2 linked regions of the Chelatococcus sp. HY11 genome follow. The protein of the gene in region 2 binds, or shares a complex with, the protein of the main gene of each other region. Links are inferred from orthologs where the notes say so. Each region holds a gene or a part of one and is shown on either strand. Other genes may lie near its edges.

What was found.
Region 1: the proteins of ccmB (region 2) and ccmE are in contact, whole or in part, in a solved structure (PDB 8CE8), measured with the Escherichia coli proteins. The link is inferred for Chelatococcus sp. HY11 from one-to-one orthologs.

What each region holds. Positions count from the first base shown.
Region 1 is NZ_JAHBRX010000001.1:1,858,579-1,864,032, forward strand. Bases 1,246-4,059 are described here. They hold ccmE (cytochrome c maturation protein CcmE), read right to left. Parts: upstream 2,978-4,059; coding sequence 2,513-2,977; downstream 1,246-2,512. Other genes in these bases: KIO74_RS08610 (heme lyase CcmF/NrfE family subunit), read right to left, coding at 1,246-2,516; ccmI (c-type cytochrome biogenesis protein CcmI), read right to left, coding at 3,134-4,059. In the rest of the region: KIO74_RS08605 (cytochrome c-type biogenesis protein), read right to left, coding at 3-449; more of KIO74_RS08610, read right to left, coding at 540-1,245; more of ccmI, read right to left, coding at 4,060-4,237; KIO74_RS08625 (FkbM family methyltransferase), read right to left, coding at 4,377-5,159; KIO74_RS08630 (sensor histidine kinase), read right to left, coding at 5,246-5,454. UniProt on the Escherichia coli protein: Heme chaperone required for the biogenesis of c-type cytochromes. Transiently binds heme delivered by CcmC and transfers the heme to apo-cytochromes in a process facilitated by CcmF and CcmH.
Region 2 is NZ_JAHBRX010000001.1:3,498,280-3,503,881, forward strand. What follows is about bases 1,634-4,595. They hold ccmB (heme exporter protein CcmB), read left to right. Parts: upstream 1,634-2,761; coding sequence 2,762-3,430; downstream 3,431-4,595. Other genes in these bases: acnA (aconitate hydratase AcnA), read right to left, coding at 1,634-1,808; ccmA (heme ABC exporter ATP-binding protein CcmA), read left to right, coding at 2,052-2,765; KIO74_RS15945 (heme ABC transporter permease), read left to right, coding at 3,491-4,285; ccmD (heme exporter protein CcmD), read left to right, coding at 4,296-4,595; KIO74_RS15955 (DsbE family thiol:disulfide interchange protein), read left to right, coding at 4,588-4,595. Outside these bases: more of acnA, read right to left, coding at 1-1,633; more of ccmD, read left to right, coding at 4,596-4,628; more of KIO74_RS15955, read left to right, coding at 4,596-5,211; KIO74_RS15960 (adenylate/guanylate cyclase domain-containing protein), read left to right, coding at 5,294-5,602. UniProt on the Escherichia coli protein: Required for the export of heme to the periplasm for the biogenesis of c-type cytochromes.

The sequences.
Region 1 (5,454 bases), 1.6 Mb from region 2 along the record:
CCTCAATCGGCGCCGAGTGCAGCCTCCAGCCGCGCTTTCTCCTCGTCACTCAGGGGAACGGCGAGAGCCTGCCGGCGTCGACGTCTGACGCCAAGCGCGATGGCGATAGCTCCACAGCCAAGGATGAGAAACGGTGCGCCCCAGAGCAGCACCGTCGTCGTCGTCACCGGCGGCCTGAGCAGCACGAACTCTCCGTAGCGCGCGACCAGGAAGGTCCTGACCTGCTCGTCGCTGTCCCCCGCCTTCAGACGCTCACGGACGAGAATACGCAGGTCACGTGCAAGCGGCGCATTCGAATCATCGATGGACTGATTCTGGCAGACAAGACAGCGCAGGCCGGACGAGATCGCGCGTGCCCGCGCTTCCATGGCCTTGTCCGGCAAGATCTCGTCAAACTCGACGGCGCGCCCCACCGAAAGCCCCCCCGCCAGGAATACGAGGAGAGCCATCAGGACACCAAAGGCAGCCCCCCCACGCCGCGCCCGGTCGCGCGGGCCAGAGACAGTGATAGGGGCTGCAAGCAAGAGGCCGCGCATCCCCTACTCCGCGGGCACGGCAGCGACATCCAGGCGGCGGCGTGGAACGCCGACACGGATGCGCCGATCGGTCAGGGACAACGCCCCGCCTGCGGCCATGATGATAGAACCGAGCCAGATCAAGGTCACATAAGGCTTCCAATAGGCCCGCAGGCCAATGGCTCCTTCGGCTTCATTGTCGCCGAGGCTCACATAGAGCTGTCCAAGACCGATCGTCCTGATACCAGCCTCGGTCGTCGGCATGCCGCGCGTCGTATAAAGGCGCTTGGACGCCTCCATGGTGCCGAGATCGCGACCGTGACGCGAAAGCGTGAAACGCGCGACGTCCTCGCGATAGTTGTTGGCGGCCCTAGGAAACACACCGTCCAGGCGCAGGGTATAGGGACCGGTCTGGACGGTTCCGCCCGGCTTTACCAGCGCGATGTCCTCGGTGCTCCAGGCCGAAGCAGCGATGCCGATCACCACCACGCCAACCCCGGCATGCGCCAGGGTCGTCCCCCATGCGGAGCGCGGCAGGCCAACGGCACGACGCCAGACAACGCCGAGCTGTGCGCCCTTCGGCCAGCACCGCGTGAGCGTATCGGACAGGGAGCCGAAGATGATGAAAAAGCCGAGGCCGATGCTCACGACGGCCAGGACCGGGCCGCCCTCGGTGATCGCGATCACAGCCAGAGCCACCGCGATGGCGAGTGCGAAGGCCCCCATCAGCCGCTGGGCCGCTCCCAGCAGATCCCCGCGCTTCCACGCCAGTGTCTGGCCAACAGGAATGATGAAGAGCAGCGGCAGCATGATCGGCAGGAAGGTCGCCTCGAAATAGGGCTCGCCGACCGAGATCTTCTCGCCCGTCAATGACTCGAGAGCGAGCGGATAGAGCGTGCCGATGAAGACCGTCGCGCAGGCTGTCGCGAGGAAAAGGTTGTTGAGGACGAGGGCCCCCTCGCGCGACACCGGCGCGAAAATCCCCCCTTGCCGCAGCAACGGGGCACGCCACGCAAACAACGCGAAGGCGCCGCCAATGAAAAAGATGAGGATGCCGAGGATGAAGGCGCCGCGCGCGGGATCGGTCGCGAAGGTGTGCACGGAGGTCAGCACGCCTGAACGGACGAGAAAAGTACCGAGCAACGAGAGCGAAAAGCTGACAATCGCGAGCAGGATCGTCCAGACTTTCAACGCATCCCGCTTCTCCATGACGACCGTGGAGTGAAGCAGCGCCGTCGCGGCCAGCCAGGGCATGAAAGACGCGTTCTCGACCGGATCCCAGAACCACCAGCCTCCCCAGCCGAGCTCGTAATAGGCCCAGTAGGAGCCCATCGCGATGCCGAGCGTGAGAAAGACCCACGCCGTCAGGGTCCAGGGCCGCACGGCCCTCGCCCACAGCGCATCGATACGCCCTTCCACGAGGGCGGCGGCGGCGAAGGAGAACGTTATCGAGATGCCGACATAGCCGATGTAGAGGAGCGGCGGATGAATGGCGAGACCGATATCCTGAAGGATCGGGTTGAGATCCTGCCCCTCGAAAGGCGCCGGGCTGATCCGAGCGAAGGGATTGGAGGAGGCCAGAAGGAAAAGCAAGAACGCACTGGCGATCAAGGCCTGGAAACTCAGCGTCAAAGCCTTGAGGCGCAAGGGCAGCGAGTGACGGGCCATGGCGACGAGCGCCGCGAAGAGCACGAGGATGAAGATCCACAGCAGCATGGAGCCTTCATGGTTTCCCCACACACCGGTGATCTTGTAGAGCATCGGCTTCAACGTGTGCGAATTCTCGACCACGTTGAGAACGGAGAAATCCGACGTGACGTAGGCATATGTGAGCGCAAGGAAAGCGAAACCGACCGCGACGAAAGTGCCGAGGGCCGCTGGAGCGGCGACGTTCATCAGGGGCTCGTCGTTAGCAAGAGCCCCCCAGAGCGGCAGGACGAATTGCACCAGCGACAACGCGAAAGCGAGCGTGAGCGCGAAATGGCCGAGTTCGACTATCATTGCGTCGCCCCGGCCTGACCTGCCTCACCCGTATGTTGCCAAAGCCCCTGCTGCTTCAGGGCGTCGGCGACCTCGCGGGGCATATAGCGTTCATCATGCTTGGCAAGGACGCTGTCTGCCGTGAAGCGCCGGTCCGCGCCGAGCACGCCCTCCGCCACCACGCCCTGCCCCTCACGGAAGAGATCAGGGAGCAAACCCGTGTAGTTGACGGTGATGGCGTGGTTGGCGTCCTTCACAACAAAAACGACCCGCTGCCCGGGCTCACGCATAATGGAGCCCTCCGCTACCAGCCCCCCAAGGCGCAGGCGCGTACCGGGCTTGATATCCATGCTCACGATGTCGCTCGGCGCACGGAAGAATACGATCGTATCCCGCATCGCGACCAGGACGAGCGCCAGCGCCATGGCGATGACCGCACCGCCGGCAACGATCAGGGAAAGGCGGCGTTGCTTACGGGTCATTGGCACTCACGAGGATCGCGGCTCTAATTTTTAGACTCGCGGAGAGGCTATGCAACCTCCACCGCATACACACTTCCGGCATCCCCCCCTCGGGGAGCCAACGCCAGGAGAGCCAACGTCTGGAGATCCAACGCCCGGGGACTCGTCTCTTGGGCATCATGGCGACTTATCCGATGACGACTGAAGCGCGTCCGCAAGAGGAGCGAGCCGCGCCAGCGCGGCCTCGTCGTCCTTGAAGCGCTCCCGGGCCTTGGTGAGCGCGGCCAGAGCCTCTGCCCTCGCGCCAAGCACGATCTGTGACCGGACAAGCCTGACCCAATCCTCGATGCTGCCGCCGTCAGCCTCCAGACGTGCCGCAAGGCCGGCGACCATGCCCCGGATGGCCTCGTCACGTTCGGCATCTGGCAAGCGAGCGATAGCCTCGGCGGGCGCATTGCGCTGCAGTTTGGCGATATGCGTATCGACGATGGGTGCCCAGGGGTCATCCTGACCAGCATCGCCCCGCAGCTCCCTGAAAAGGCTGAGGGCCTCAGCGACGCGACCATCCTGCTCAGCCGCCAGCGCGACGTAGTAGCGTGCTTTCGGGAGCTTGGGCTCCAGCTTCAGCGCGGCTTTGAAATTTTCAAGGGCATCCGCGGTGACGAGCCCACCGCTGCTCATCACCTGCGCCTCGGCCAGACCAGCTCGGCGTGCGGCGTTGTCACCTTCCAGACGAATAGAGGCCGTATAGGCACGCACTGCGTCGTCCGAACGGCCCATCCGCATGTAGATCGGCGCGAGGATAGTCCAGCCGCGTCCATCCTCCGGCGCGTTGGCAAGATGCGCCTCAACCCGTCCAACGGCCTGCTGGAGGTCCATCTGCGCAGTATCCGCGATCCGGTCGGAAAACGGCGCGGCGGGCAAATGCGGAGATCCACGCAAGCTGTAGAAAGCAAGCGAGACAAGCGGAATCATGGACAGGGCTACAGCCGATGCGGCGCGCCGACGGCGAAGGGCCAATTCGCCTTGAGCCGGCGATTTGGATGGCTCGTTCGCCACGGCTTTCAGGAAGCGACGCCCGACTTCGGCGATCGCCACGTCCTTCTCCGCCGGGGACAGAAAACCCCGCGCCACATCCCGTTCAATTTCGCGGATCTGATCTTTGACGAACGACTTTTCTCCCGTCGATGGACCACCGACGGAAAGCGGCCGCGAGAGCGGCCAGAGCACGGCGAGAATAGCCGCGCCCATCATCAAGGCGAAGACAAGCCAAAGCACCATGCCCTCTTCTGTACAGCAGGATGCCGGCCGACTTCAGGGCATGATCAGGCGACATTCTGTCGCGGGATTTTTCATCAGCAATATCAGCCTGTTAATGGGCAGCAGAAACGCCCGCGCCACAGGCGCCCCTCGCCCTGCATCAGCCGATGCGGAAGGTGTGCTCGCTAAAGAAACTGGTATAGATCGTCCGCGAAATCATCTTATATTCGACCGATTTCATAAATGCAAAAATCGGTGACATCTCCGGATTGCAAAAATCGAAGTCAAAATCTTCGACCGCAACGATCGTTGGCCGGAATTTTTCCCAATCATTGGATTGAATGACTTCCAGATCAAGGCTTTCGACGTCGACATTCATGAAATCAGGCGCGCTTTGCGCGAAGTATTCCTCCATCACATCGGCAAGCGTGACAACCTTTGTAGGGATGCGACGTTGCACCTGGATCTTCTGGCTTTCGGCGATCTTGTCAGAGAAATCCGGAGAAAGCGTATTGCTCGACCCCCATTCGTGGAACACGAAAAAGTCAAGACAGCCGCGCTCCCGCGCAACAGCCATGTTCAAGTTTATGTCGTCTGGGCGGCGTTCACGGAACTGCTCGATCATGAAGGGATTGGGATCGATATTCACGCCGCTCCATCCCTTCGCATGGAGAAGCCGGGTATTCGAGTACAAATCGGGGTGGAAGCAGCCAATATCGAGATAACGCCCTGACGGTCGATCTCGGAACAGATAATCGATGACGGCATCTTCGCCCCAGTGGGCGAATGCCACTTTTCCGCAATCGGGTATGATCCGCGCTTGTCGCGCCTCAATCTCCGCCAGGCGCACCATTGCCTCGTCGCGCTGCTGGAAAAGCCTCCGGAGAGGTGGAACCTGCACGGCAATCGCTTTTATGTGCTTTTTCAGTGCCAATTTATTCATGAAACGCCCCTATTTTGCGAAGATTACGGGGGTGCCATGGATGCAGCATCGCAAATTGCACGATTGCTATCGCGTTTCGCGCGCGGTCAGGTGGCCGGAAGGGTCAGCACCGCGCGTAATCCACCAAGGGGGGCATCCTCAAGCTTGAGGGAGCCATCATAAAGACCGGCGAGTTCCACCACGATCGCAAGGCCTAGGCCCGAGCCCGGCTTCGACTCGTCCAGCCGACGTCCACGTCGCAGAACCTCGGAGCGCGCCTCGGTGACAAGTCCAGGGCCATCGTCGTCGATCGTCA
Region 2 (5,602 bases):
TTCTCGCGGATGAACTTGGCGATCTCCTGGTTGGACGGCCAGATATCCTTGAGATAGACCGGCTTTCCGTCCGAACCCGTGCCGAGCGGCTCGGTTGTCAGGTCGATCTGCAGCGAGCCGGCGATGGCATAGGCGACGACCAGCGGCGGCGAGGCGAGGTAGTTCGCCTTCACGTCCGGGTTCACGCGGCCTTCGAAGTTGCGGTTGCCGGAGATGACGGCGCCCGCGACGAGGTCGTTCTTGTTGATCGCCTCGGAGATGTTCTCGGGCAGCGGGCCGGAGTTGCCGATGCAGGTCGTGCAGCCGAAGCCGACGAGATTGAACCCGAGGGCGTCGAGATCGGTCTGCAGGCCGGAGGCGTTGAGATAGCCTTCGACCACCTGCGATCCCGGTGCCAGCGAAGTCTTCACCCACGGCTTGGACTTGAGGCCCTTGGCGGCAGCGTTGCGCGCCAGAAGTCCGGCCGCGATCAGCACGCTCGGGTTGGAGGTGTTGGTGCAGGAGGTGATGGCGGCGATGGTGACATCGCCATGACCGAGGGTGAAGTCGGCATCGGCAACGGCGAAACGCTTGGCAGCCTCGCCCGGCTTCTTGAACTCGCCTTCGAGGGCGGCGAGAAAGCCTTCCTTGGTGCCGGAGAGCAGCACGCGGTCCTGTGGGCGCTTGGGGCCGGCGAGCGATGGCAGCACGGAGCCGATGTCGAGCTCGAGGATGTCGGTGAAGACCGGATCCGGCGTGCCCACTTCGCGCCACATGCCCTGTGCCTTGGAATAGGCCTCGACCAGCGCGATGCGGTCGTCGGTACGGCCGGTCTCGTCGAGATAGGCGATGGTTTCACTGTCGACGGGGAAGAAACCGCAGGTCGCGCCATATTCCGGCGCCATGTTGCCGATCGTGGCGCGGTCGGCCAGCGAGAGATGGTCGAGGCCATCGCCGAAGAATTCGACGAATTTGCCGACCACGCCTTTCTTGCGCAGCATCTGGGTGACCGTCAGCACGAGGTCGGTCGCCGTGATGCCCTCGTTGAGCCTGCCGGTGAGCTTGAAGCCGATGACCTCGGGGATGAGCATGGAGACCGGCTGGCCGAGCATGGCCGCCTCGGCCTCGATGCCGCCGACGCCCCAGCCGAGCACGCCGAGGCCGTTCACCATGGTGGTGTGGCTGTCCGTGCCGACGCAGGTATCGGGATAGGCGACCGTTTCGCCGTCCTCGGTCTTGGTCCACACGGTCTGTGCGAGGTACTCGAGGTTGACCTGGTGGCAGATGCCGGTGCCGGGCGGCACGACACGGAAATTGTCGAAGGCCGACTGGCCCCATTTCAGGAAGCGGTAACGCTCCTGGTTCTGCTTGTATTCTTCCTCGACGTTCTTGCCGAAGGCGGCGTTGTTGCCGAAGAAATTCACGATCACCGAGTGGTCGATGACGAGGTCGACCGGCACCAGCGGGTTGATGCGCTTGGGGTCGCCGCCGAGATTGACCATGGCGTCGCGCATCGCGGCGAGGTCGACGACCGCGGGAACGCCGGTGAAGTCCTGCATCAGAACGCGTGACGGGCGATAGGCGATCTCGCGCTCGGCCGTGCCGCGGTTCACCAGCCAGTCCTTGATGGCGATGATGTCCTTCTTCGTGACGGAACGGCCGTCCTCGAAGCGCAGCAAGTTTTCGAGAAGCACCTTCATGGAGAAGGGCAGGCGGGAAATTCCCTCAAGGCCGTTCTTTTCGGCTTCCGGCAGGGAATAGTAGGTGTAAGTCTTGCCAGCCGCGACGATGGTGCGGCGGGAGGAGAAGCTATCGACGGATTTGGTCATCGCGTGATCCTTCGGGGATGGACGGCACAAATGTCTGGTGAGACGGACATGCCAGCCTGTTGCGCAAAAGCGCGCGCCGCCCCGGGGGTGCCCAGGTCCCCGCGCGTCACGCGCGCGGCGCAGCCTGCGCTCTATATAGAGAGTTTCGTGCCGGACTTCTAGACGAATGATAGTGATTCTAAACTGACCGTGAAGCCCTCACGGTCATTTCGCCCTCCCTTCCCGCCCAGAGGTTCGCCCATCTTGCGCCTTGAGATCGATCGTCTCTCCTGCCGCCGTTCTGGACGGCTGCTGGTCGAGCACCTTACGCTCACGGTCGCCGGTGGCGAAGCGCTTGTGGTGAGGGGACAGAACGGCGCGGGAAAGTCGACGCTGCTCGCGACCCTCGCCGGGCGGCTGAAGCCCGCCAGTGGCACGATCCGCCTGATCGGGGACAGCAGCTCGACCGAGCGACGCGAGGGAGAGGAGGATGCACCGCTCGCCGAACGGGCGGTCTTGGTGGGGCATCGCGACGGGCTCAAAACGGCGCTGACGGCGACGGAGAACCTCGTTTTCGCCGCCGCGATGCTGGGGGTGCCGGCGACACCGCCGCAGGCGGTTGCGGCCCTTGATGATCTTGGTCTCGTTCATGTGTCCGATATTCCTGTCGGATATCTCTCGGCGGGCCAGCGGCGGCGTGTGGCCCTGGCGCGGCTCATCCTTGTTGATCGGCCCGTATGGCTGCTCGACGAGCCCACGGCGGCGCTGGATGCCACGGCGCAGGAGGATCTCGCGCATCTGATGCAGCGGCAGCTCGCGCGTGGGGGCCTCATCGTCGCGGCGACACATCTGCCGCTGGGGCTCGACGGCGCGCGCGTGCTCACTCTCGGTGGCAAGAGTGACGGGCATGACAATAGCTCTGGCGATAGCCCAAGTGATGGGCCTGGCGATCTGGACGCCTGGGAGTTCAGCCGATGATGGCCGCTCTCCGCGCTCTTCTCGTCAGGGACCTGAAGCTCGCGGCGCGGGTCGGCGGCTCCGGCTTGCTCGGCGTCGTGTTCTTCCTGATGCTCGTCACGCTTATCCCCTTCGCGCTCGGGCCGGATCTCAACCTTCTGCGCCGCATCGGCCCGGCCATCCTCTGGATCGCGGCGGTGCTGGCCACGCTCATCGGCCTCGACCGGCTTTTCCAGGGCGATGAGGAGGATGGTTCGCTTGATCTCATGCTGATGTCGCAGGTGCCGCTCGAACTCACTGTCGTCGTGAAGGGCTTCGCCCATTGGCTCACAACGGGCTTTCCGCTGGCGCTGCTCTCGCCGCTGTTCGGCCTACTCCTGGCCCAGGAGCCCGATGCGATGCTTTCGGTCATGGCGACGCTGATGGTCGGCACGCCGGCCCTGACCTTCATCGGCGGCATCGGGGCAGCGTTGACGGCGACCCTGCCGCGCGGGGGGCTCATTCTGGCCGTCCTTGTGCTGCCGTTGATGATCCCCACGCTGATCTTCGGCGTCTCGGCGGCGCAGGCGGCGCTGGGGGGAACGGTGCCGTTCCTCACGCCCTTCCTCGTGCTCGCCGCGCTCAGCCTTGTCGCGATCGTGACCGGGGCGGTGGCGTCCGCGGCAGCGTTACGCGGCGGCGGATAGCAGGAGACCGTTGCGGGCGAGACTGTCGGCCGCTACATCACGATGATGCGGAGGAGCACCATGCCGACCAGCCTTCTATGGGGGCTCGCCAATCCCACGCGTTTCATGGCTCTCTCGGCCCGCGTTCTCCCTTGGATGGCGGGGGTGAGCGCCATTGTCACCGCCACCGGGCTCTATCTCGCGCTGTTTTCGTCGCCTACGGACTATCAGCAGGGTGAGACGGTCCGCATCATGTACATTCACGTGCCGGCGGCCTGGCTCGCGCTTGCCCTCTACACGATCATGAGCGCATCGGCGCTCGGCACGCTGGTCTGGCGTCACCCCCTGGCCGACGTCTCCCAGAAGGCAGCGGCACCGATCGGGGCAGCCTTCACGCTGCTGTGCCTCGTCACCGGCTCCCTCTGGGGCAAGCCCATGTGGGGTACCTGGTGGGTATGGGACGCGCGCCTGACCTCCGTGCTCGTGCTCTTTCTCATCTATCTCGGCATCCTCGCGCTCTGGCGCGCCATCGAGGAGCCGGGACAGGCGGCGCGTGCCGTTGCCATCCTTACCCTGGTCGGCTTCGTCAACATCCCCATCGTCAAGTTCTCGGTGGATTGGTGGAATACCCTGCACCAGCCGGCCTCCGTCATCCGCATGGACGGCGCGACGATCGACGCCAGCATGCTGTGGCCGTTGTTCATGATGGCGATCGGCCTGACGTTGCTCGCCCTCACGCTGCACGTATCCGGCATGCGCAGCGAGATCCTGGCGCGGCGGGTCCGCAGCCTCACCCTGAAGGCGGCCGATCAGTCCGCGGACCATCGCCGCCCGCTTCCGCTCGGTGCCGGCTCGGCCGGCGCGGGGCCGGCGTGAGGTTCCGGTGATGATCGCGCTCGATGCTCCCCATATCGGTTTTGTGCTCGCCGCCTATGGGGCGGCTGCCGTCATCGTGACAGGTCTTGTGCTACGCGCCGTCATGGACAGCCGGATGCAGCACAAAGCCCTCGACGCCCTGGCCGCACGCGGGGTGGCGCGCAACCGTATGCCATCGTCCGGCCATCCTCCGGGTGCAAGTGCCGTGCGGGATATCGGCGATAGCGGTGGCGGCGCCGGACATACATCATCGGCACGCGATGCCGCGAACCAGGATTCAAACGAGGGCAAAGAGCGTGGTGCTGCGCGATCCCACAACGACGGACGGAGCGATCGTCACTGACGAGGCGTCGCTGCGGAGGCGTCGCATCCTGCTCGCAGTTCCGCTCGTCATCTTCCTGGCGCTGGCCGTGCTGTTCGTGGTGCGGTTGTTCGCCGGCGATCCGGCCCGCATTCCGTCAGCCCTCATAGGACGGCCGGTTCCCGTCTTTTCCCTGCCGCCGCTCGAGGGCCTCGTGCGCGATGGCCAGCCCGTGCCGGGGTTGACCAACGAGAGCCTGCTGGCATCAGGGCCGAATCAGGTGACGGTCGTGAACATCTGGGCGTCCTGGTGCGCGCCCTGTCGCGAGGAACATCCACTCCTGATGAGCTTGGCGCAGGATCCGCGCGTCAAGGTCGTTGGAATCAACTACAAGGACAACGCTGAGAACGCCCGGCGCTTCCTGGGCGCGCTCGGCAATCCCTTCACGGCGGTCGGCGTGGATGCGGCTGGTCGCGCCTCGATCGACTGGGGGGTGTATGGCGTGCCTGAGACCTTTATCGTCAGCCGCGACGGACGCATTCAGCATAAACATATCGGGCCGTTAACCCACGAGGCTCTGCAAACGAGTATCAACGCAGCGATCGACAAGGCGGCCAAGCCCTGACGATTCGCTTCCCACCCGGCTGGCCGATCCTAGCGAGCGGTCACCGGCACCAGCAGGTTCCACCCCCGGACCACGGCCATCCATGATCGCCCGCTCCTTCAAGCTCCCTAAGGAAAGTGACGTCCTGCTGCTCAGCGCCGAGCTGAGCGCGGAGCGGACGGCGAGCCTCGTGCGTATGATCACGGGTATCGTTCTCCTGGCGGCGATCGCCTTCGTGGATCGCAAGAGCGACTTCTCGCCGATCGGTGAGCGGCAGGTTTTATACGCCCAGCTTACGGTGCTGACGTTGTTCCTGTCAGGGCTTCTCAGCTACGGGCTGGTGCGCGTCCGCCTCTGGCGGTGGTGGATGAGCTTTGGGACGGCGACGATCGACATGTTCATCGTCGCGTTC